Regions from separate parts of the Shewanella sp. ISTPL2 genome, predicted to be linked through region 2. Evidence: riboswitches for the same ligand, from Rfam matches in the RefSeq annotation. Region 2 holds a riboswitch; the other holds the start of a gene.
What was found. Region 2 has a riboswitch for thiamine pyrophosphate ahead of HUB64_RS05725 (TonB-dependent receptor). Riboswitches for the same ligand answer to the same signal wherever they lie in the genome.
Positions count from the first base shown of each region.

Region 1: it holds a riboswitch for thiamine pyrophosphate, as region 2 does, so the genes downstream of both, thiC (phosphomethylpyrimidine synthase ThiC) here and HUB64_RS05725 (TonB-dependent receptor) in region 2, are expected to answer to the same signal.

Region 1 covers NZ_JAAPAV010000001.1:2,127,496-2,138,165, reverse strand. Annotated here, with positions in the region: gene HUB64_RS09465 (putative metalloprotease CJM1_0395 family protein) at 73-2,277, opposite strand; gene HUB64_RS09460 (chemotaxis protein) at 2,283-2,546, opposite strand; gene thiH (2-iminoacetate synthase ThiH) at 2,649-3,764, opposite strand; gene HUB64_RS09450 (thiazole synthase) at 3,761-4,525, opposite strand; gene thiS (sulfur carrier protein ThiS) at 4,527-4,730, opposite strand; gene HUB64_RS09440 (HesA/MoeB/ThiF family protein) at 4,732-5,634, opposite strand; gene thiE (thiamine phosphate synthase) at 5,627-7,537, opposite strand; gene thiC (phosphomethylpyrimidine synthase ThiC) at 7,540-9,645, opposite strand; TPP riboswitch at 9,847-9,945, opposite strand; gene HUB64_RS09425 (hypothetical protein) at 10,113-10,670, opposite strand, start outside.
Region 2 covers NZ_JAAPAV010000001.1:1,265,646-1,276,315, forward strand. Annotated here, with positions in the region: gene deoD (purine-nucleoside phosphorylase) at 21-725, shown strand; gene tsgA (MFS transporter TsgA) at 776-1,951, shown strand; gene HUB64_RS05720 (Crp/Fnr family transcriptional regulator) at 2,019-2,699, opposite strand; TPP riboswitch at 2,897-3,035, shown strand; gene HUB64_RS05725 (TonB-dependent receptor) at 3,090-5,309, shown strand; gene HUB64_RS05730 (hypothetical protein) at 5,407-5,667, shown strand; gene pnuC (nicotinamide riboside transporter PnuC) at 5,714-6,367, shown strand; gene HUB64_RS05740 (phosphotransferase) at 6,367-7,479, shown strand; gene HUB64_RS05745 (DUF6279 family lipoprotein) at 7,672-8,529, shown strand; gene HUB64_RS05750 (DoxX family protein) at 8,611-9,204, shown strand; gene HUB64_RS05755 (NAD(P)H nitroreductase) at 9,391-9,939, shown strand; gene HUB64_RS05760 (GNAT family N-acetyltransferase) at 9,970-10,467, shown strand; gene HUB64_RS05765 (2OG-Fe(II) oxygenase) at 10,661-10,670, shown strand, end outside.

The DNA.
Region 1 (10,670 bases), 860 kb from region 2:
CTTAGTGGTACTGAGAGGTTGTTTCGAAAAAGATGATGAACATCGAATCATGGAAATAGTTAAAACCTAATCTTACACACTAAAGTCGATATAGCGTGCTTGTTGATAACCCAAATATTGCGGCTGAATAAATCCTGTCTCCTGCAAGAGGTCATCTTCCACATATAACTCGCTCTGCAAAGACACATTCGTATTCGCGCTAGCACTGATATTTGAAGACTGCTCATTTACATTGTTTGCGGACAACACATCCGTAGATTGCAAATTGCTAGGCAGATCATTTGGAGATGCCAGATAAGAAGGCAGAATATTGGCTTGCGACGTCATATCGACACGAGCTGAAGGTCCAGCACTGGCTTGTGCAACTGCGGCATAATAACGGCTTACAGCACTATCGGATCTTGAGATAAAACCCGTCGCTAAATCCGCTGAAGTTGAAGCTTCTCCAAATGCTAAAGTTGCGGTCGGTGGCTCAATCGTTTCCACTGTGATCGATGTAGTGATTGAGTCACTGATATCAGAAGAGGTTTTCGAACCCGTATCAATAACTCTCGTATTGGCCGTTTGCGCCTCGATCGCTTGTTTTAGCTTATCAAGCGCAGTAGAGGCGGGGGTGAATACAGCCTCTTGGGGCTGAGCAATATTACCTGACTCATCAACGTCTCCCGTCACTACAGGTGTATGTTTTTCTAACGGTGGCAACTCTTTGATTTGAGCATCCGCGTCTATTAATGTTTGAGCCGTTTGCAAGTCAACAATTTGTTTTTGTCGCTCCTCTGCCAGCATCACCTTAGCTTCATTCATTTTTTGCAAGGCTTCCGCGGCAACACGGATATCCGCTGATGACGGGTCAACAGGAGCCATTGCTGCGGCATAAACTTGCTTCATTTTGTTTATCGTTGCAAGCGGGTCGCCTCCCACTGGAGAGACATCAATCTGCACTTCGCCATCGGTGGCGTAACGTTGGCCATCAGCACCCTTTTCATACTTAAAACTCGGGCTCTGAGCGTATTGTCCTCCGACGGTTGCGTGGGCATGCTCATGGGCTTTAACCTCTGAATCTCGAGTTTTAAGTTCATCGACTTGCTGTTGCTGTTGAGCCTGTACTTTTTCTTGGGCTTGTATCTCTTGTTCCTGAGCCTGCTGAACCAGTGATTGCTGCTTTGCCTCTTCCGCTGCTGCTATTTGCTGTTTCCGCGATTCTTCTTCCTGTACTTGCTTTTCAAGCTGATTATCATTTGGGGCAAAGACAGCAGCTAAGACTTGTTGACTATCATCTGGGTTAGACGCTGTCGCAGGAGCATCTACAGGACCAGCTTGAGCCTGAGCTTCACCGAAAACTTGAGTAAATTGCTCTAACACAGTCGGTTGAGCAACATCATTGCTAGCGGATTGATCTACGGCTTGCGCAGAGTTTGACTGACCAACAGGCCCTGCACTCGTTGCTACACTCTTATTTACAGCACTCTTATTTACAAAACTGTTGATTGCAGAATCGGACGTAGTGGGATCAACTAACGCAGTTCCAGTAAAGACAGTTTGTGGTCCAAACACTGCAGCTAAATCAGGCATTATTGGAGAAACATCACCCGTGCTAGATGGATTGAAAGCAGGAATATCAGTACCACTCGTGCCAATTGATGGACTCAGAGGCGTAAAAATATCAACGGGAATATTGCTCGTTACGCTAAGATTCGGACTTATTGTAGCCAAGGAATTTACCCCAAGTCCGCTGTTACTAGTACTCGCGACTGGCGAAAATACCTGAGTAGAAATAGGTGTCGCAATCTGTCCCCCGCGTACACCAGAAATGGATCTTGGTCCTGTTAACAAACTAAAACTCGCATCGGCATGTAAGCTAGCTCGGTCATTTAACGTATTTACCTGAGGATTGCTCCTTGGCGTTGGTACGGAAAAAGGAGCGACCTCGAGTGCTTGGCTTGCACCATTCAGTACAGGAAGTACAGATGCAGTAGTTGATGAAACAGCACTAGAAGCAGCAAAAGACACATTCGGTGATGAGTGGAGAGATTGGGAAACGTTAGCAGCTAATGAAGTAATAGGCGTGGCTTGAACTGGAGCAAATGAAGTTCCAGTAACCTGTAGTTCATGGACACCACTCGCTTCAATTTTTGCGGAGCCTGCAGTGTGAGCGCTGGCTCCTTGATAAGTGCTATTAGCGTGACTCTGGCTTAGATTCGAGCTGAGCATCTTATCATGTGCCGAAAATGAAGAGGATGGCGCTCCAACCTTAGGTGATAGCGCCACAACCGACATGATATTTACACCTTAATATTAATGATCGAACCTATCGTTTCAGAATCAGTTTCAATCACTTCTGTTGACGCTTCCCCTTGTCTTAATGACTCATTAGCGGTAAGTAATGCCGAGGTTTTATCAGGCTGCGCAACATCTCTTGTAGATTCAGCCGGAGCCGCACTTTGAGTCGGTGTAGGTTTAGCCACATCTATTGTTGCTTGAGTGAGCCCAGATTGAGCACTTTGCAAGCCTTGCAGACCGGATGAATAAGCAGATTGGATTTGCATAACGGTATTCCTGCACGCTGTGATTAATGGGTCAATTATTGACCAATCACCTGCAAAAGTACAGGTTTTATCCGCATTCTCACCATTTATTTATGGTCTTATTTATCCTGTGATCCAATTAGCTTCCCAATCCTTAAATACGGGATTAAAACCCTGCAGTTGCATCTGTTCGATGACTTGCTCGACGCTGCGATCATCGCTTATCTCAAATTGATCGAGTTGACTGTCGGGTGCTTGATAGCCGCCCGGTTGTGTCGAACTACCCGCACTGATTTGAGTAATTCCAAGTGGCAAAAGATTATCCCTCAGCTCAGGGCTTTCCCTTGTCGACATACTGATATCAAGCTGATGATTAAAAAGTCTAAATGCACAAATCATTTGCACTAAACCTAAATCCGATAGCATAACTTTTGGGGTGATCCCGCCAGTACAAGGCCTTAACCTTGGCAGCGAAATACTAAAGCGAGTGCGCCAATAGCGACGCTCTAAATAGTCAAGATGATATCCCATCATTAACGCATCTAAACGCCAATCATCCAGCCCCAGTAATACCCCAAGACCAATTTTATCCCCCCCCGCCGCCGCAACTCTATCCGGTGTTGCTAAGCGATAGGCAAAATCCATTTTTTTACCTCGGGAATGGTGACGAGCATAAGTCTCGGGCTGATAGGTCTCCTGATAAATCATCACAGCATCTAAACCTAGCGCGACTAACTGGCGATAATGGTCCTCACTCATGGGTTGGACCTCCATCGCCACATGGCTAAATTGCTGCTTTACCAACGGCAACATTTGCTTAAAATAATCGATGCCGACCTTAGTTTCATGCTCACCCGACACCAGTAAAATAGAATCAAAACCTCTGCCTTTGATAATAGCTATTTCAGCCATCAACTCCTGTTCATTCAAGGTCTTGCGTTTGAGTTTGTTACTCATGCTAAAACCACAGTAATCACATTCATTAGCGCACAGATTCGAGACATATAGCGGTAAATACATGCCAAGATTCGCGCCAAATCGCTGCCGCGTAAGCGCCGCAGATTGCTGCGCCATGGTTTCGATATAAGGCTCTGCCGCAGGTGATAACAAGGCCAGTAAGCTGCGTAAATCCCCTGCTGGACTCACTAACGCCCGCTCGACATCTTGGGCTGTGCAAGAATACAAATCGAGTAACAGTTTATCCCGTGGGATTTTGGCAAATTCCGCTACAAAACTCATTGGTTTAAAAATCCTGTCAGAGGACTGGTCTGTACCGCGCCCGTTTGTACTCGGCCAAGCCCAGCTTCAAACGCCCGTCTACCGCATTGCACCGCATCCTTAAAGCACTCGGCCATCACTATCGGCGACGCGCTGCTGGCGATGGCGGTGTTGACGAGCACCGCATCGGCGCCCAGCTCCATTGCCCGCACAGCCTGTGAAGGCGCGCCAATGCCGGCATCGATCACCACTGGCACCCGCGACTGCTCTATGATGATTTTTAAAAAGCTTTCAGTGACTAAACCCTGATTACTGCCAATCGGACTCGCCAATGGCATAACCGCAGCGCAGCCCACCTCTTCCAAGCGACAGCACAGCACAGGATCGGCATGCACATAGGGCATCACGATAAAACCTTTATCACAGAGAATCTTGGCCGCTGCTAAGGTTTCAATTGCATCGGGCATCAGGTACTTAGGATCGGGGTGGATTTCGAGCTTAATCCAATGAGTTCCCAGCATTTCACGGGCAAGCTCAGCCGCAAACACCGCTTCCTTGGCGTTTCTCGCCCCCGAAGTGTTAGGCAATAGCCGGACACCCGCTTGACGTAACGGCGTGAGTAAATCATCAAGCCCCATTTTAAAATCAATTCTTTTCATCGCAACTGTCACTAACTGCGATTTTGAAGCCATTATCGCCTCGATCATCACTTGGCTATTGCTGAACTTTCCCGTCCCAGTAAATAAACGCGACTCAAACTCCACATCGGCAATCTTTAACATACTAGCCTCCCGCTACAGCTGAGAAAAGTTCTAATTTATCTTCATGTTGGCAGAGAATAGATTGCCAGCGATTGCGCGGAACGACCTCAGCATTCAACACGATAGCAACTGAATCGAGGGCAATATTTTGTGCGAGGATCACAGCCGCGAGTGACGTCGGTTCAGATAACGACTGCGGGATATTGTTTATGTGAATTAAAATCATATCAAACCTCAAGACTATCTTTATTTGATGATAGATAAGCCCCTTTGGGACCACACACATCACAGTGGGGATCCCGCGTTAATACAGCAGCAGTCCACGCAAGTGATTTAGCGTCAAAGCGCCAAAAACGCCCCAACAAGGCATTTTTCGGTTCATCACCACCGCTATTCACACTCAGCAAGAGTTGCATTGCCACCAAAGATTGCATTGACGCCATCACGCCTACGCTGGGGCCGAGTACGCCTTGGGTACTGCAGCTCTGCGACACTCTCGTCTGTGCGGGGAAAATACAGTGATAACAACCGCCAGAGGGGAGCTGCATTTGATCGACCGCAAACAATTGGCCGCTAAATGCTGCGATTGACGCACTAACTAAAGGCAAAGTAGCTTCGATACAGCAGCGATTAATGGATTGGCGAGTCGCAAAGTTATCGGTGCAGTCAAGCACGAGCACTCTTTTACCCTGTTGTTTTAATTGTAAAACCTCAGCGAAGTGATGAGCTGATGTCTCAGCACTAAATACTGTTTCATGGGCAGTAACAGTGCACTGCGGCGCTAAGCCTTTGAGCTTTTGCTTGGCAACTCGCGCCTTATTGAGTCCAATGTCGGCATCGTTGAATAGCAATTGTCTTGGTAGATTCGATACTTCAACCTTATCCATGTCGATTAAGGTCAAGTAGCCAATGCCTGCACAGGCCAGATACTGCGCCGCCAATTGCCCTAAACCGCCAAGCCCTACAATAACAACGCTGGCGTCGGCCAGTAGTAATTGTCCGGCCTCACCCACTTCTGGCAATAAGACTTGCCGAGAATAACGGATGAAATTGGCATCACTTAGTGTATGAGCGCTTTGTGTACCGTCGCAAAGAACCTCTGCGTGAGCAAGCGGTTGGTTTTTACTCATGCTTAGCAACCTCATGCTTTACAGCCAGTTCTTCAGACAAGCTACATTGCTCCCAAGCTTGGCTCAGCTCTGCAAACGCTGCGACTGGATCCTTAGCTTTCGTTATTGCGCGCACCACAGCAATATTGCCCACCCCAGTGGCTTTCACCTTTGCCAGATTATCTAAGTCGATGCCGCCAATGGCGACCAAGGGATAATGGTCTTGGAGTAACGCCACATAGTGCTTAAGTTTTGCGAGCCCTTGGGGCGCTGAAGGCATTTGCTTCGTCGTGGTTGGGAATATATGCCCAAGCGCTATGTAGGATGGCGAGTATTGATGCGCCAATAACAACTCGAAATAACTGTGGGTGGATAGACCTAACGCGAGCCCCGCGGCTTGAATGGCCGCTAAGTCGGTAACGGCGAGATCTTCTTGGCCTAAATGTACCCCAAAGGCATGGTATTTTATCGCTAACTGCCAGTGATCATTGATAAAAAGCTGCGCATTAAAATGCTTACCTAAGGCAATGGCCGTTTGAATTTGTGCTTCTAATTCAGAGCCAACCAACTCAAATTTACCTGACTCAGACTTGCCTAGCGCAGATTTATCTCGCTGGTATCCTGCTAACCCTGCAGCAGTTGACCCGCTGGTATCGGTTTTTATCCGTAACTGCACGGTTTTAACACCCGCAACTAACAAACTTTCCAGCATGATTAAGTCACTCACCACGGGATAAACACCAAGATCGGCATCGAGCACTTTAAAACCGTGGGATGAGATGTATTGAGCTGGCGTCGAAGTTATTCTTACCTGAGCGGTTGCCTGATCTGTTGCGGAAAAAACTGTTGCAACTAAGTCATTACCAACATCAAGATGTTGGTTGAGGTGATAACTAATAAAATTACCATCACACAATTTTATCTTGGCATAGCGGGACAAGTCATTGGGCCACCCCGTACGGGCCAACGGCCCTGGACCTTGCCCTAAACCAATCGCCGCGCTTAAGCCTTGACTCACGTAGGCTTTGGCAACCACCACCGCATCTTGCAATACAAAACCTTGCGCTAACACGGCGGCAATAGCCGATGACAAAGTGCAGCCGCTACCATGGTTATGACGGGTATTAACCCGCGGGCTTGCCAACCAGAAACGCCCATTTTGATGCAGCTCAGAGCTCGCGCGCACGTGATGGCAAACCAGATAATCCTCGGCAAGCTCAAAATCCCAGCCGTTGCTATCGAGAGTGCTAACATGAACGTTAGCCTGAGTTTGAACATGAGTATCATCAAGAATATCAGTGCTGCCAAAGCTTACATCGCCCCCTTTAGCGAACACACTGCAATCTAAACTCTGGGATAAAGCCTGTGCTGCAGCAACGAACTGCGATTTGGTCGAAACATCACTGTTAGTTAACCGCCCAAGTTCAAGCACATTGGGCGTGATAAGTTCGATTAAACCTTTGAAAGGATAAAAATCTAAGGCTGATTTAGCCGTACTTTTTATATCCTGACAGTTATCTACTGCGAATGCATCGCCACAACTGGCGACCATCACAGGATCGACAATCACAGGCACAGATGGATAGTGGATTTTAAAACTCGCGATCCAATCTGCCAGCAATGCCACTTGAGTTTGATCTGCCAGTAAGCCGATTTTAATTGCTTTGGGTGGCAAGTCGGAAAGTAGAGTCGTCAGCTGAGCCATTAACATCGCCGCTGATACGGGCTCAACTAAAATGACCGCCACTGAGCTTTGCGCCGTCACTGTGGTGATCACGCTGCAACCGTGACAGCCCAAATCCTGAATCGTTGCCAAGTCCGCCTGAATACCGGCACCGCCGCCACTGTCTGAACCGGCTATGGTCCAAACAAACGCGGGACGCTCGGTACTCATGGGCAATTTCCCCCCATGAATACCCAGCATAATTAGGCTTCCTCAGCTTCGGCGACAAGCTTGTCTTTCACGTGATAGATCTCGGCGCCCGAGGCAGCAAATTGTGCCGATTTTAGCGCCATTGCCGCTTCCAAATCCTGCGGCGTCTTGATTGTGACTTGCATGGCTTGGGCAGCCGCTTCAACTTGCTCCGCTTTCGCTTGTGCCGCCTCTAAGCCAGCGGCATAGGCGCGAACATCTTGGGTGATTTTCATCGAACAAAATTTAGGGCCGCACATAGAGCAAAAATGCGCGACTTTAGCGGATTCCTGCGGTAAAGATTCATCGTGATAAGCACGCGCGGTTTCAGGATCGAGTCCTAAATTATATTGATCTTCCCAGCGGAATTCGAACCGCGCCTTTGCCAGCGCATTATCACGAATTTGCGCACTCGGATGACCTTTGGCCACATCGGCGGCGTGGGCGGCAATCTTATAAGCAATCAAACCTTGCTTAACATCTTGTTTATTCGGTAATCCTAAGTGTTCTTTTGGCGTGACATAACACAACATAGCGCAGCCGTACCAAGCTATCATGGCCGCGCCTATGCCGGAGGTGAAATGATCATACCCAGGTGCAATATCGGTGATTTGTGGGCCAAGGGTGTAAAACGGCGCTTCGTCGCAGTGAACTAACTGCTTGTCCATGTTCTCTTTAATGAGCTGCATCGGGATATGTCCCGGTCCTTCGATAATGGTTTGCACGTCGTATTCCCACGCGATTTTGACTAGCTCACCTAAGGTTTCAAGCTCTGCAAACTGGGCGGCATCATTAGCGTCGGCAATCGATCCAGGACGCATACCATCGCCTAAAGACAGGGATACATCGTAAGCGACGCAAAGCTCACAGATCTCACGAAAATGACTGTAGAGGAAGTTTTCTTTGTGGTGACTCAGGCACCATTTGGCCATGATTGAACCGCCGCGGGAAACGATCCCAGTAACGCGTTTAGCCGTCATCGGCACATAACGTAGCAGTACACCAGCATGAATCGTAAAGTAATCAACACCTTGCTCAGCTTGTTCAATTAAGGTATCGCGGAACACTTCCCACGTTAAATCCTCTGCCACGCCGTTTACTTTCTCCAGCGCTTGATAAATCGGCACTGTGCCAATGGGCACTGGCGAGTTACGGATGATCCACTCGCGGGTTTCATGGATATAACGACCTGTGGATAAATCCATTACCGTATCTGCGCCCCAACGGGTAGACCAGACGAGCTTTTCCACTTCTTCCTCGATGGAAGAGGTCACCGCCGAGTTACCGATATTGGCGTTCACTTTCACCAGAAAGTTACGCCCGATGATCATAGGTTCGGCTTCGGGATGGTTAATATTCAGCGGAATAATCGCGCGGCCACGGGCGACTTCAGCGCGGACAAATTCGGCGGTAATCGGTTCGCCGACTAAGGCACCAAAAGCTTCGCCCTTGGCTTTACGATTGAGGATTTCATCCTGTACTTGCGCAAGTGCCATGTTCTCGCGGATCGCCACATATTCCATTTCGGGCGTGATAATCCCTTGACGGGCATAGTGTAATTGACTGACTCGTTTGCCCTGCAGCGCTCTGCGTGGGCTGACAATGGCACTCGAGCCTGCCTCAAAACGCAGATGATCTAAACCGTCGTCGGCGAGTCTTTGTTGGGTAAAGTCTGAGGTCGCGCAGGATAATTGCTCTGTGTCGTTGCGGGCTAGGATCCAGTTTTGTCTTAATTTACCAAGGCCTAGACGCACATTGATGTCGGCCTCAGGATCGGAATAAGGTCCGGCGCAATCGTACACGCGGATTGGCGGATTTTTTTCCATGATGGGCGCATCATCTGTGCCGCCGACCAGGGTGTCAGTCTGCAGAATTTGCCGCATGCCAACGCGAATATCGGCACTGGAACCCTCGAGATAAATCTTTTGTGAATTAGGATGTTGCAGTGGCGCTAGCGTATCGATAAAGGCTTGGGCCTGCGCACGGGTTTCGCGGCGACTCGGCGCCTTAGGCACTGTTGATTGACGAGACTCAGTCGATTTATTAGGGATTGTCGATTCTAGCGCTGTGATTTCTATCGCACTGGCAGCTACAGCTGGGTTTGGGTTTGAACTGGACATAAGCAATCTCACGTTAAAAAATGGAGTTGCTTGTCTGGAGAATTGAGTTGTTGATAGCTGGACATGGCAATCAACTTTTGTGGCCAACACTGGCTTCAAAAATTGAGTTACCCTGCTCAATAACAATTAAATCTAAACATTAAGGCTTAAAACACTGCTGAGTTAACAGGTGTTCAAGCCGTCTATTTTGGCGATTTAATGTGTGTTATTACGCTTGTTTCCTTCGCAGGTTTTAACCTGATCAGGTTCAACGGATCCCGAATAAACGGTCTCAGCCAAGAGGCACTCCGACAAGATGAGTGCGCAGTATAGACAGAAGCGGCAGCAACAAACAAGGAAAAAAGCAATTAAAAATCTTAACCACCAATCCAAAATAAAGATTCATAATTAATTGTTTTTAATTGATTAAATAAAATTAAACTAAAAAATCTATAATTAGCATGAAAATAGATCATAAAAGAAAGCAGCTATTGATGGGGTTTGAGCATCATTTTATTTAATCGAGATTGAATGGCATCATCAATAGCTTGATTGATTTTTTTGCCACTGCAGTTAATGGGAAAACCTAAATTTTCGGCGTTAGGATTAACTTGAGTGCCGACTTGTACCACGCGATAACAAGTATCCCCTTTACGCACAATACGATTTGGATCTAAGGGTAAATCTAGACTCGTTGTGCCACCGAAATCATCGGCGTTAGGGACAAATAGCACCTCCATCTCTGGGCTCATTTCACTCATATTCGATTTCAGGGTGAATTTATCGGCCTGTTCAATGACGAGATCATCGAGCGCTTGCTCGCGCTGACGTTCAAAATATTGCTGCGTGAATAAACTCATGCTTGAGCTTGTCGCTATTGTGCTCTCACCTTCTGCTGCGGGTAAACTCTTAGCGCCAAGCTGCGGCTTTATTTCTGTGGTATCAAGCGTATTAGTTGGTTTTTTTGCCGTCACTTCAGCGGGCTGTACTTCACTTTGGGCACTTGATTGAGTTCTCTTTGATTGAGATTGGTTCGATTGATTGAT
Region 2 (10,670 bases):
TACCACATGAGGATAGAAAGATGACTGCTCATATTAATGCTCAACCTACTGATTTTGCTGAAACTGTTATTATGCCGGGTGATCCACTACGTGCTAAATATATCGCTGAAACCTATCTCACCGATGCCGTAGAAGTCACGAATGTTCGCAATATGCTTGGTTACACGGGCTTTTACCAAGGACAGCGCATTTCCGTTATGGGTCATGGTATGGGGATTTCATCTATGGTGCTCTATGGCCATGAGCTGATTAATTATTTTGGCGTGAAACGCATTATTCGTATTGGCAGTTTAGGTGCAACACAAAAACATGTACAAATGCGAGATGTCATTTTAGCCCAAGCCGCAGGCACGGATTCACCTACTAACGCTAAGCGTAGTAGTGGCTACCAAATGGCAACTTCTGCGACCTTTTCTTTATTGCATAAAGCCTATACAACAGCGAATGAGAAAGGCATTAGTGTAAAAGTTGGCAATATCTTTAGTGGTGATCTTTATTACGATCCCGATGAAGATATGATCCCCGCTCTTGAACGTTTTGGGGTATTAGGTATTGATATGGAAGTGGCGGGGCTTTATGGATTGTCACACCAACAAGGTATCGAATCATTAGCCATTTTAACGGTATCGGATCATTGTTTAACCGGTGAAGAAACTACGGCCGAAGAACGCCAACTCTCTTTTAATAATATGATCGAGCTCGCGTTAGAAACCGCCCTCAATTAGGTTTAAAGCCATCCTTTGAACCCTTAGCATTTCACTTATGGAATGACATAATGAATAATAAAATTACTTTAACAGCCATCAGTTTTCTCGCCAATTTTATTATGGCGGGCTTTGCGACCCAATTTGGGATGTTGATTGAACCCATAGCTGAGAAATTTGCCGCTAATGTTAACGAAGTTGCATCAATTTTTTCATTGCTTAATGGCGGTGCACTCGCGGGAACGATTGCAGCATTTTTCTTTATTGAAAAAATGGGTATCAAAAGAATGACCTTGATAAGTTACAGTCTGGTTGCTCTTTCTGCTCTGGCTTTACATCTAACCAGTTCCCTACAAGTTGTGATGGTAGCAATGACCTTAATTGGTTTTTGTGGCGGTATCGGTCTATGTATTGCTGGTACGATTGTGGTGTCTGTGTGGCAAGAGAAATTACAAAGCACAATGTTAGTGGTGCAAGATGCGACGTTTAATATTGCAGGCGTTATTTTTCCATTAATAACGACTTATGCATTAACAAGTTCACTATCATGGAGTTATAGCTATTTAGCCGTAGGTTTAGTGGCGTTCGGTACAGTCATTATTACCTTGTTCACTCATTTCTCTATTTGCGAGCAATCGTCTACAACACAAGAGAAACAACAGTCTGAATGGAATATCGGTATTATTAGTGGAGGTATTGGTTTATTTTTAGGAATGCTGGCTTTATATACTTTTTTAACTTGGGCACCTTTATTTGTAAAACAAAAATTTGATATTCCGTTTGAAGATGCCGGTAATATTATTACCCAGTATTGGTCCGCTGCGCTAATTGGGGCGTTAATTTCGACTGTGATTGTGACTCGTGTAAAAATTCACCATTTCTTAGTCGGTATTATTGCTTTAGCTATGGTGATCACCGCTGCCATTGTCAGTACCAATAATCTTAATTGGATAGCTTATTTAACCTATGGTTATGGTTTTGTATGTGCCGCGCTTTATAATGCATTTATTGCTTATGGCGTGTCTTTTGTAAAAAAAGCCAGCAGCAAAAATGTGTCATATATACTTATTAGCGGAAGTGCAGGGGCGATGTTTAGCCCAGCCATCAGTTCTTTCTTTGAACGTATTATCGGATTACAAACTGTGATGTATGTGATTCCTTTGCTTTACGCAGCGATATTTATGCTACTGATCGTTTCAAGTCGGATGAAATCGGCTATGGAACAACACTCGCCATCGGTAAGTTAATTTACCTGTGCATCCATCCCACACTCGGTTGTTAAATTAAGTCGAGTGTGGGTTATGTTGAAAGCGGTTATATGCCTGCTTCAACAAATTTCTTGAGTGCGTTGAGATCACAAATCCGAATGCCATCTTTTTTCCGCTCAATTAAGCCTCGTTCCTCAAGATTTTGTAGCGCCCGACGGTAGACTCGGTCGGTAGTGCCAAATCGTTCAGCCTCTAAATAGCGTTTACTAAAGCCATCTACGGGCAAGTCATTTAAGTATTCATGGTAAATATCAAATGCCACGTTATAACTGATGGGATAGAGCAGTCGCCGAGTAAAAATATCCACTGTGTCTTGGTAGTCAATCGCAATTGCACTAGCGAAAAATAGCGCGAGTTGAGGATGTTGACCGAGGCAATGTTGCAGTTTTTCAGCACTAATCAACATGATTTCTAAGGGTTCACTGGCAATAATGTCTAGTTGACAGTGGTACTGGGTGAAGAACTCCATTTCGCCAAACAGTTGTGAATCACAATCAATAGTACCTAATTGAAAACACCGACCATTTCTCGCGGTATGGCCGAGCGATACTCGGCCTTGCTTCACCAATACAAGTGATGCCATCGTTTCCCCCTGCGTCATGAGGTGAGCGCCTTTTTTGAGCATTTTTATTTCGCTGATACAGCTAAGTACAACCGCTTCAATAAGTGGATAGTCTTGCTCCCATCGCTGGCTATAACGTCCTTTCGATAAAGGTTTTAGCTGCATCGACTATCGTCCTCTTACAGTGTTCGAAATTGCGACCTTCTATAGCATTATCATGATAGGTGGTCAAATGGACGAAAGGATTTAGGCTGCTACTAAAGATATTTTCATCATACGAACTGAAGGGCAGTGGTTTTCGCGACATTTAATTGAATCGCAGAGATAAGAGTGCCCACTTTTTATTTCCGTCATGTATACTAGGCGTCGCCAAGGGGTGTTTGTTGTGCATTAATGTTACTCTGATTTTAACGTTAACGGCTGCAAACTGAGATGTCATCTGACGAACCCTTAGAACCTGATCCGGCTAATACCGGCGTAGGAATGGGCCAATCAACAGCACACTTCTGAATCGCTTATTCGTTGCCGGATCTCAAACATTATATTTGAGGTCCTATGTCAAACCGTAAAACGTCAAACCATCAATCTCCATTTTCAACCGTATCGCCAAGCTTATTTTTAGCCCGAGCGCCGCTGGCATTAGCCATCGCCGCAGCGCTGAGCACCCCTGTTTTTGCACAAACCGACGCTATCGATAAACCCGATCCCAGCACTGAGATGGAAGTCATGGTGGTGACGGCGGATTTTCGCAGTTCAAGCTTAGAAAAAATGCCCTCCAGCATTACCGTTATCGACAGTCAAAAAATTCAAGATGAAAGTGCGCAACACTTTGAAGATCTGCTTAATTCTATCGCCAATTTTAACTGGTCAGGTGGAAGCTCGCGGCCGAAATATTTTCAAATTCGCGGTGTAGGGGAGCAGGAACAATACCAAGGCGCACCTAATTCTTCCGTGGGTTACATCATAGATGATATCGATTTATCCGGTATTGGTATGGTGTCGAGCATGTACGATTTACAGCAGGTCGAAGTGCTTCGTGGACCGCAGGGGACGCGTTACGGCGCGAATGCCTTAGCGGGATTAATTTATCTGAAGAGTAACGATCCAACTGATATGTTTGAGCATGGCGGCGAAGTGTCGTTAGGCGAGGATGATTTGCGCACTTTTAGTGGTTTCAGTTCTGGCCCATTAACGGATTCTGGCAAGCTGCTTTATCGTGTGTCAATGCAGCAACATCAGCAAAATGGTTACCACGATAACCTGTATTTAGGCCGTGATGATACCAATGGTCGCGATGAATTCAGCGGCCGTGCTAAGCTGCGCTGGTATGCGACAGATGATTTGCAGTTTGATTTAACTGTGCTGCATGCCGATTTTGATAATGGCTATGATGTGTGGAGTTTAACCAATTCACCAACCCAGACAACATCGGATCAACCGGGTGTCGATAGCCAACGCACCACAGGTGCGGGTTTTAAAGCGACCTATTCCGGCGCAGAAAACTTCGAATTAACTTCGTTAACCTCTTTTGCGAATACCGATCACCATTACAGTTACGATGGCGATTGGGCTAACTCAGAATATTGGGCCTCTAAGCAATGCAATGATGACAATGGCAATCTGGCGCCGTGTCAATACGATTATTTTTGGGATAAAACGGGTCAGCGTAAAACCGTGTCGCAAGAGTTTCGCCTAAGTTCTACCGAGCAGGGCCGTATTTTTGCAGAGAGTACTGATTGGTTGCTTGGTGTGTATGCCATGAATCTGAAAGAAGATAACCAATTGTATTCTGAATACAATGCTTCGCCGGATGAAGTCTTAGACTCAGAGTATGAAGCGACAAACTATGCACTGTTTGGCCAGCTTGATACGGATTTGGGCTCAAATTATGCTTTATCTGTGGGGCTACGTTTAGAGCGCCGCAACAGCCATTACTCTGATACGAATAACGATAATTTCGACCCGAGCGAAACCATGTGGGGCGGTCATATTGCTGTGAGTAAAGTGCTGAACGACTCACACAATGCTTATATCCGAGTCGCACGCGGTTACAAGGCGGGCGGTTTCAACATGACTTTGCCCGTCGAATTGAACGATAAAAAAGAGTTTAGTACTGAGACGCTCTATAACTATGAAATCGGCCTTAAATCCCATTGGTTAGCTGGACTTATCGATACTAATTTGGCGCTGTTCTATATGGACAGACAAGATCAACAGGTGGCTGCATCACAGCAAGATCCCGATAAACCACAGCGTTTTATCTTGTTCACTGAAAATGCAGGCAGTTCGAATAACTATGGCGCTGAGTTAGATGCAACCTGGTATGCCACGGATAATCTGCAAGTTTACTCAAGCTTAGGTTGGTTAGAAACGGCCTACGGTGACTACCAGTATCAGGACAAATATGGCACTGAGGTGGATTTAACTGGCCGCGATCTAGCCCATTCTCCACATCTTACCTACAGCCTTGGTGGGACTTATCGTGCCAATTCGGGTTGGTTTGCTAACCTGAATCTTAGCGGTAAGAGTGAATTCTATTATTCAGACAGCAATGAATCCCGCTCTGAACCCTACACTATCGTCAATGCCCGTATAGGTTATGAGGCGAGCGCCTGGTCGGCATATTTATGGGGACGCAATCTGTTTAATGAAGAATACGGTGTGCGTGGCTTCTATTTTGGCAATGAGCCAGATAACGGTTGGGCGGAAAAGCAATATATTCGTTACGGCGATCCGCGTCAGATTGGCGTAACCTTTAACGTTAAGTTTATGTAATAGCTCATTTTAAAGTGAGCATAATCATTTAAGTGTTAACTGAACTGTAGCCCAGTATTTGGGCTACAGCCTTACTTCAGAATATCAAGGAATTAAAATGAAACTGACCGCAGAAATTAGCATGTATCCCTTTAATGAAAATTACCTCGATCCTATCAAGTGGTTTATTGGCCGCGTGGATAGCTATCCCAATATCGAGCGCGTGACTAATGCGATGGCAACTCAAGTGTGCGGCGATTATTTAGATGTGATGACTATGCTGGCGACCGAGATGCAAGCGGCCCATGAGAAGTGGGGCAAGGCGGTATTTGTGTGTAAGTTTATCGGTGGTGAGCTGAATTTAGCTCACAGCGAATAATGATTGACCGCCATGTAAGCGACAAATAGGCAATGAGAACAACACTATGACAGATTTATGGTTAACCTTGGTCGAGAGCGTTAATACGGCCTTTGGTGAAGTCCATGTGATGACCGTATGGGAAGTCCTCGCGGTATTGTTGGCGATGGCATATTTACTGCTGGCGATGAAGGCCAGTGTGTGGTGCTGGGCGGCGGCCTTTGCCAGTACCGCCATTTACACTGTGTTGTTTTGGAAGGTGTCGCTACTGATGGAGTCTGTGCTTAACGTCTATTACATGGCGATGGCGCTCTATGGATATTGGCTCTGGACCCAAGGTGGTGATAAGCATCAAGGAGTAAAAGTGACCACTTGGCCATTGAAAACCCATTTAAAGTTGATCGCAGCGACGGGTGTGATTTCGCTTTTGGTTGGTCACGGTATGGCGACGTATACCCAAGCCGCATTCCCGTATCTTGATGCGGCGACAACCTGTTTCGCCGTGATGACGACTTATTTAGTGGCAAAAAAGGTACTTGAGAATTGGCTTTATTGGGTGGTTATCGACATAGTGTCGATTTACCTTTATCTCAGCAAAGGCTTGATGCTGACATCCTTGTTATTCGTGCTTTATGTGGGTCTGGCGGTCGTGGGGTATTTCCTGTGGCGAACCGCGTTAGCCGACGCCCGTGAAGCTAATACCTTGAAGTTACTCAGTTAATGCTCGATATAAACGCCTCGATGGAACGCTCAGCAGGCGAGCCATTCAAAGCACTTTACCCCATACTCAAAAGTGCAGGGCTAGTTAACGTGTTAAGTATTCATGAGCTTGCGGGCGGCTTAAGTAATCACAACTATAAAATCACTACGCCCACAGGCAGTTATGTGCTGCGGGTGAATGCGGATGCGGCGGACAGTTTTTGCAACCGCCAGCAGGAGCGTTTTTACTGGCAGCAATTGGCTCAAGCTAAACTTGCTCCTGAACTGTTGTGGGTGAGTGAAGATGAGCGTTATTACCTCAGTGATTTTATTGAAAGTGATTATATTGAAAGTGACGATATTGAAAACGAGGTCTTAATCCACTGGCCAGCGTTAGAGCGCCAAACGAGTGCTGCTGATTTTGTGCTGGGGCAATCGACGTTTAACTATTCACAGTTTCCGGCAGCAGAACAAGAAACGCATCCTAACCAAGCCCATTGTTTGCTATTGGCGTTATTGCTGCAATTACGCGATCTGCCTACAGGGCCTTATGCTATTAGTATCACTGAGCAGTGGCAGGAATATCACCAGCAAATGCTTGCCTATCAGGCTTCTGCAACATTTAGTGAGCCAGTATTAAGGCGTGCTGTGCCATTGAAGCAGGGTAGTGATATTGGTGATAGCAATACTCGTGATTGGAATGAGCGGGTGGCTAAGCTGCTTGCAATTCAAATTGAAATCAAACATTGGTGTGATGAGTTAGCAGCTTGCATAATCAAGCCGCAGTTTTGCCATCGTGATCTTAATCCCCATAATTTGTTACTCAAAAATAACCGCTTGTGTTGTATCGATTTTGAGTATGCGACGGCGTCGCATCCACTGTGTGAGTTAGCTGTAGTGTTAGCGACCCATGGGTTAACGGCCTATCAGCAAAGTCTGTTGGTGAAACAGTATCTGAGTGGACATCCTTATGTTACTGCACAAGCCGTAACGGCAGTACCTGCCGCTATTGACATGTATTGGGTATTTGCTTGCTACTGGGCATTATTGATGGCAGCGCAAACAGAACCCAGTCGTAGCGCCGACTACCTTGCTTGGTTTGATTGCTTCTGGCCGCTGATCACCCCCAAATAGCCATTATTGCGTGTGCTTAGTTTCCATCTGATGATAATGGCTCATTCCCTTATGGCATTGACCGCGCTATGGTGGGACATGCGGGTAGAACATACTGAAAACCTTTATTAGACAAACTTGTTTGATATAAAAAGCAACTTTATATAGTCTCAAGCGTCTTATTAGCAACAATTCTAGGATGGATTATTCAGTATGAAAAAAGGCGTGATGCTACTTGTGTGTCTCTTAGGCTTAAGCGCCTGCTCCACTAAATTCAGTTACCATTTCCTCGACTGGGCCATCGGCTGGGAGCAAGAGGATTATGTTACCTTAGATAAATCTCAGCAAAAGGCATTCGATTCCCTCATTGAAAAATTTGTCATTTGGCATCAATCCAAAGAGTTAGCTCATTATGTGGTGCAATTGACCGAAGTCGAAGGCCTTATAAAAACCAATACGTTAACGCCAGTGCTATGGGCAGATCATGTGAATATTGCTAAGCGGCATTGGTTTCGATTGTTTGAGTTCGCCTTGCCCGAGCTTCTACCTATCATAATGTCTTTGTCCGATGAACAGGTGAAGCAGATCCTCACAAAATTACGGGAGGAAGAGCAGGAGCTCGTTAAAGAATTTGCGGGTAAAACCCCTGAACAGTTACAAAAAGATGCCGATGAAAACCTTCAAACCCAATTTGATGATTGGCTTGGAAGTGTAACTGCGGAGCAAAAAGTGCTTATTCACCAATATAATCAACAGCGTTTATCTACCTTAGATATGTGGCTTGAGTACAGACACGAATGGTTACGCCAGTTTGAGGTTGCACTGGGTCAGCGCGCCGATAAAGCATTATTAACCGAGCGTTTGACCTTGCTGATGACGCAGCCCGATGAGCTTAAGTCAGAGCAACATAAAGTGTTTTTACGTAAAAATACTGAGGCATTTGGGACTTTGTTGTTGGCGCTGAATGCGAGCTTATCGGAGCAGCAGTCTAAGCATTTTTATAAAAAGTTAGGTGGGCTCATTCAAGATCTCAAGGAACTGAATCAGGAAGCGATTGAAAAAGAAGCCTAGGCCATGAAAGATTTATTGCCTTACTAGGGTCTATTCCTGCAAGCCAATAAATCAGCCTACTAACTACTAAATAGAGACCTTATGCCACTCGTATCCCTTTACCAGAAACTGCTCAATATGAGCCGCTATTTCGAAGGCTTAGCACCATTAGCCCTTAGGATTTACCTTGCACCTGTGTTAATGCAAGCAGGCTATAACAAGCTCGCTCACTTTGAAGATACGGTTGCTTGGTTTGCCAATCCCGATTGGGGCTTAGGTCTGCCAATGCCGGCGTTAATGGCAGGACTGGCGGCGGGAACTGAGTTCTTTGGCGCTATCTTGTTACTGCTTGGGCTCGCGACGCGACTGATTTCAATCCCTTTAATGGTCACTATGTTGGTCGCCGCATTGACTGTGCATTGGCCAAATGGTTGGTTAGCGATTGCCGATGGTAGTTCTTGGCTTGCCAATGACAGAGTGATTGAGGCAGGGGATAAACTGATAAAAGCCAAAGAGTTATTGCAGGAGCACGGTAACTATGACTGGCTGACTAGTTCAGGTAATTTTGCTGTGCTTAATAATGGTATTGAGTTTGCGATCACCTATTTTATTATGTTGTTGGCGCTTTTTACCTTAGGTGGTGGTCGTTACACTAGCCTAGATTATTTCATCGCTAAGCGCTGTGGGATTAAGTAAGTCTTTCTCAAGCGGGCCCAATTGTTAACTGCATCGGATTTTCAAGCGCATTTAATTTTTAAGTCCACTCAATTGTTAAGTGCACTCAACAAGTTAAATCCCACTCAAGCGGTGGGATTTTTTTATGCCTCTTTGTCAGCAATTTGCTATGCTTGAGCGCAATTTATATCGAACTAGGATAAGAACTTGGACGCTATTGAACTTTTACTCACTCGCCAATCAACCCCACGATTAACTGCTCCTGCTCCAGATGCGAGTCAATTAAAAATCATCTTAGATGCTGCCATTCGTGTGCCAGATCATGGCGCTTTAGCGCCATGGGAATTTATTATTGCCGTAGGAAAAGGGTTAGATACCTTGGCAGATATCTTTGTTGAGGCAGCGAAAGCGAGCGGCGCCGATGAGGATTTTGTCAATAAAGCTAAGGGCATGCCAATGCGCGCGCCTATGGTGATTACTGTCGTGGCGAAAACGCAGCAACATTCTAAGGTCCCCGTACTTGAACAGCTCATTGCAGCGGGTTGTGCGACCATGGCGATGCAGCAGGCTGCCTTTGCCTTAGGTTTAGGTGCAGTGTGGCGTACAGGGGATTTTGCCTTTGATGCGAATGTGAATATTGCTTTAGGTCTTGAGCCACACGATCAAATTGTCGGCTTTTTGTATGTGGGGACGCCAGCCGTTACCGCTCCCAAGAAACCGCAAAAGGACGGCAGTCAGTACGTCCGTTATTTATAAATCCGCCTCTTTTTTTAGTGGAGAAATTCTATGCAAGTTGCGCGAACTCCTAGACTCATCCTGCGGCAGTTAACCCCAGCCGACGCTTCTTTTATGTTAGTCTTGCTCAATAGCCAAGGTTTTATAGAGAATATCGGGGATAGAGGAGTACGCACACTTGTGCAGGCTAAGGATTATATCGTCAATGGACCGATGAAAAGTTATGCCGAGTGCGGTTTTGGTTTTTATGCTGTAGTGCTCGCCGAGAATGGATTCACTATTGGCATCTGCGGTTTAATCAAACGGCCGACACTGGACAATGTCGATATAGGCTATGCTTTTTTGCCGCAATATTGGGGCAAGGGCTATGCATTCGAAGCGGCTAAAGCCGCTTTTGACTTAGGTAAAAGTTTAGGTATTGAGCGTATTGTCGCGATTGTTAGCAGCCATAATAGTGCTTCAAAAGCTTTGCTGAACAAACTTGGATTACACTTTGAGCGTTGTTTGCAGCTCAGCCCAGATGATGCGCCTGTTGAACTGTTTGGTTAACGTTAACGTGTTGTTTATATAGGTTTTTATTTTATTGTAATTCCGTCTTCTTTATTCTAGAATTTCGCAAAATTTATCGTTGAGATATGGCAATCATATCTCTTATCGACGCCCCTCGAAAATCAGGCTCACTTAATCCCTCCTTGAGCCCTTGAGTACAGCAAAAGCGTAGCCCTTTTTTGGATGTAGCATAATGGTTTCGC